2 regions of the Marinomonas epiphytica genome follow, and region 2 is predicted to be linked to the other one. Evidence: predicted binding sites of a transcription regulator. Region 2 holds the regulator's gene; the other holds the start of a gene.
What was found. The regulator LexA, encoded in region 2, represses DNA repair genes until DNA is damaged. The targets are predictions, from matches to a motif close to TACTGTNTANNTANACAGTA.

Region 1 (2,205 bases), on a different contig from region 2:
GCCTTGCTCAATCAGAAAAACACTGGCGCCAAAAACATATATTTAATAATGATTCTCAATTTTATTTATACGTAACAATGTTATGCTATAACAAATCATTTATGGGGGTATTCTATGCACGCTCTTTCTTCTTTAAAAACAACTAAACGCCGCCACCCAGACTGCCAAGTAGTTAAACGACGTGGCCACCTATTTGTAATTTGCAAGTCAAACCCAAGGTTTAAAGCCGTACAGGGCAAAGGCGGAAAAAGCGCGGCAAGTAACTCAACCAGTAATTTTTAAAGCCATAAACGTAAAACATACATTCATAGCGCGACTCTGAGGAGCTTGTTAAATTTCTTCAACTCCTTTAACAAGCTTTCCTCAGCCCGCTGCAGCCCAATACGAGTCAGAAATTAATTCGATCTCAACGATATCTTTTATTAAATTACAGTGACATTACTAAAACTTAGTTACGCTGCTTTCTTAACCCATCTAAGAACACGTTTACGTATTCAGCAAAGCTTGTATCTAATGGGTTATCATAACCATTTTGCCACCGCAGAATAAAAGCTTGATTTAACATATTAGGTAGATATTTAGCGAGTTTAGGATAGCGCTCAGCCGTTAGGTCTTGAGCACTATTCCGTAACATAGCTTCCCATTCACCTTGGTTCTCTTTCGGTAACCGAGCAAACTCCATTGCAACAAACCCACACAAAGAGGCAATTACACAACCACCATTCTTTAGAAACCAATTTAAACATGGCTTATCAATAAGGCTGATAGAATCAACACACTTGAGAAGAATTGAAAATCAATTATACTGTATATATATACAGTATAAGGTATGCTTCATGCGCGTAACATATTTAGGTTCTGCCGAATCCCAAACATTTTTATCTTCTCACCCAATAAAGATTCCACTGTACATAGAGTCTGTTTCAGCAGGTTTTCCCTCTCCAGCTCAGGACTTTATTGAACGCAACTTGGATTTAAACGAGCTATGCATACAGCACCCTAGTGCGACGTTTTTTGTCCGAGCTCAGGGGGACTCAATGATAGACGCTGGCATTTTTAGTGATGACATATTAGTTGTCGACCGTTCACTAACAGCAAGACATGGCGATATCGTTATTGCCTGCTTATACGGGGAAATGACAGTTAAATCATTGGAGCTGACTCCCGAAGTTGCATTAAGACCTAAAAACAAAGCGTACCCTGCTATCCCCATTTCTGAAGAAAGTGGTCTGGAAGTCTTTGGCGTGGTAACCAATATTGTAAGAAGAGTACAGCAATGAAGCATGTTTTTGCTCTGGTCGATTGCAACAACTTTTATGCAAGTTGTGAAAAGTTGTTTCGCCCGGATCTTAAGCACAAACCAGTTGTAGTGTTATCGAATAACGATGGCTGTGTGATCGCCCGCTCACAAGAAGTTAAAGCGCTAGGATTAAAAATGGGGGCTCCTTTATTTTCCATCCGCGAACAGATTCGGCGACATCACATTACCTGCTTTTCTTCAAATTATGCGCTCTATGCAGACATGTCGAACCGCGTTATGAACTTACTTGAACAGGAAGCGCCAAACGTTGAGATTTACTCTATTGATGAGGCTTTTCTAGAATTAACAGGAGTAGAATCTTTAAAAGACTATGAAAGCTTTGCTCGCAATATGAAGCAAAAAATTGACTCGTGGACAGGCATCACAGTAGGAGTGGGTATCGCTCCTACTAAGACTCTTGCCAAACTCGCAAATCATGCTGCTAAGACCTATCCGGCAACTAAAGGTGTAGTCGACTTATTAGCAACACACAGGCAAAGAAAGCTCATGTCTTTAGTGGATGTAAAAGAAGTTTGGGGCGTAGGCAGACGGCTCTCTGAAAAGCTTCGCACAATGGGTATTCACACCGCTTTAGACCTTGCTGATAGTGACCCACGGGAATTGAAAAGGCAATTCTCAATCGTCCTAGAACGTACAATCCACGAGCTCAATGGCACCTCTTGCCTTGAACTAGAGAATATCCCAACCACTAAAAAACAAATTATTTGCAGCCGTTCGTTTGGCCATAGAATTACGCTTAAATCAGAGTTAGGAGAGGCTATAGCCGAATACGTATCACGTGCAGCAGAAAAGTTAAGAGAAGAGAAGCAACTTGCAAAAGTAATTCAAGTTTTTATTCGTACGGGGGGATTTAACCCCAATGAACCCGCTTATAACAAAGCATT
Region 2 (2,205 bases):
GTGATTCCTGTATTGTCTGAGTTAGCCAGTTTATTGAATGAGTCCGGTTCGTGGTTGTCGCAACTTGAGCGTGCTTATCAGGTTCAGTTTGAATGTCGAGCTGCCAGCTCAGTACAAATGAGTGATAACTTGATTGGTAAAGGGTCAGATGATGGTGCGGCCTCAGCCTTGTACTTATCCAAATTGGTGGAATTGGTGTTACGTTTTAGAGAGGAATCTGCAGAGTATTAATATGAAAGAAGCCTATTTGGAAATTGTCGAGCTTGATGACGGTGAGATTGTTTTACGACCTGCCAGTGAAGATGGTGAAGAAACATCCGCCCTGGTAACACTAAAGATCTCAGACGAGACCAAAAGCTATTTGCAAGATCGCTATTTCGAGTTGGCGAAGTGTATGTTTCATGCGGGAATTGATTTTGTCTATTCTGATCAAGCCACATTTGGAGACGATGTAGATCAAATGGAAGCTGAAATGGCTGATATGCGACCGAAAATCTTGCATTAATTTAGTTGAGTGTTGAAAGATTAGGTCACCTTGTAAAGGTGACCTTTTTGATTGGCCGCTATTAGATGTGTTGGCGCACAACGCCAACAGAAAGGCCCTCAATGGCAAATTCTTCACTCTCTAGATCCACAAGGATGTCATTGAAATCGTCATTTTCTGCGATTAACTTAACTTGACTGCCTTTTTGCTCAAAGCGCTTAACGGTTACTTCATCGCCAATCCGGGCGACAACAATCTGGCCATTACGCACGGCGGTTGTTTTATGTACAGCTAACAAATCACCTTCTAAAATACCAATGTCTTTCATGCTAGTGCCTGACACTGATAAAAAGTAATCGGCTTTAGGGGAAAACATGGCGGCAGGAACTTGGACATGGGAGTCAATGTTTTCTTGGGCAAGAATGGGGCAGCCGGCGGCAACTTTACCAATGACTGGAATACCAAGGTCGCCCTCGTCGTTGTCAGCACTTTGGGTGACTAGGCGAATCCCACGAGAAGCGCCTGTCAAAATTTCAATGGCACCTTTTTTTGCTAAGGCTTTGAGATGCTCCTCTGCTGCATTAGGGGACTTGAAGCCCAAGCGTTTTGCAATTTCAGCACGTGTAGGTGGAAAGCCGGTATCGTCGATGAATTCGCGAATGGTATCCAATACGTCGGATTGTCTTTTGGTTAATTTAATCATAAGTCATCTGGTTGTTTATACAGTTACTGTTATTATATACAGCATTATTACTATTACTCAAATTTTTTAGATGCTTACAGATAAACTAAAGAAAAAAATACACCAAGCTTACCGAGCCTCATTAGAAGCGAAATCTCATAAACCAAGGCTAGGGCAGCGGCAGATGATCGGCGCTATCGCTCGTACTCTTGGCAATATTAAGCAGGATAGCGAAGGATTGAGGTTAGGCGAGCAGCATGTCGCAGTGGTAGAAGCAGGAACGGGTACGGGTAAAACCTTATCTTATTGCCTTGCCGCCGTTCCTATAGCAAAAGAGCGTGGTTTAAAGTTGATCATCTCAACTGCGACCGTGGCTTTGCAAGAGCAAATACTTCATAAAGAATTACCAAATTTACTCTCTGATACGGATTTGTCTTTTAAATTTACCTTAGCAAAGGGGCGCGGGCGTTATCTTTGTTTGAATAACTTAGAGGGCTATTTAAGTCAGGATGAACAGCCAATGGAAGATATGTTTGCAGGGCTGTTTGAGCAACACTTGCAAGCAGATGATGTAAATACTGTGCTTTATCAAGAAATGGATGACGCCATTCGAGATGGTGTTTGGGATGGAGACAAAGATAACTGGGAGGGGGTCATTCGCGAGCAAGATTGGCGTAGGCTGACGACCGACCACCAGCAATGTACTAATCGAAATTGTGCAAACTTCTCTGTTTGCCCATTTTTCAAAGCAAGAGCTGAAATTGAGGTGGCGGATGTTATCGTAGCAAACCACGATTTAGTGCTGGCTGATTTATCATTGGGTGGCGGGGCGATTTTGACACCTCCCGCTGAAACCATTTATGTGTTTGATGAAGGGCACCATTTACCCGATAAGGCCATAGGGCATTTTCGCCATGAGGTGCGCCTACAGCAAAGTATTAACTGGCTTAGGCAACTGGATAAGAACTTGGTTAACTTAAAGCAGGAATTGACCGATGAAGTGAGTCTTACCGGGCAGCTTTTGATGAAAATCCCGCAA

Region 1: a site for LexA is predicted at 804-823, ahead of umuD (translesion error-prone DNA polymerase V autoproteolytic subunit). Genes of this name have one in related genera too.

What each region holds. Positions count from the first base shown of each region.
Region 1 is NZ_BAAGVX010000031.1:1,737-3,941, reverse strand. Features, by position in the region: gene ykgO (type B 50S ribosomal protein L36) at 115-282, shown strand; gene ACYVGZ_RS09275 (hypothetical protein) at 449-682, opposite strand; gene umuD (translesion error-prone DNA polymerase V autoproteolytic subunit) at 837-1,280, shown strand; gene umuC (translesion error-prone DNA polymerase V subunit UmuC) at 1,277-2,205, shown strand, end outside.
Region 2 is NZ_BAAGVX010000002.1:38,244-40,448, forward strand. Features, by position in the region: gene ACYVGZ_RS00595 (DUF6586 family protein) at 1-231, shown strand, start outside; gene ACYVGZ_RS00600 (hypothetical protein) at 233-505, shown strand; gene lexA (transcriptional repressor LexA) at 567-1,187, opposite strand; gene dinG (ATP-dependent DNA helicase DinG) at 1,258-2,205, shown strand, end outside.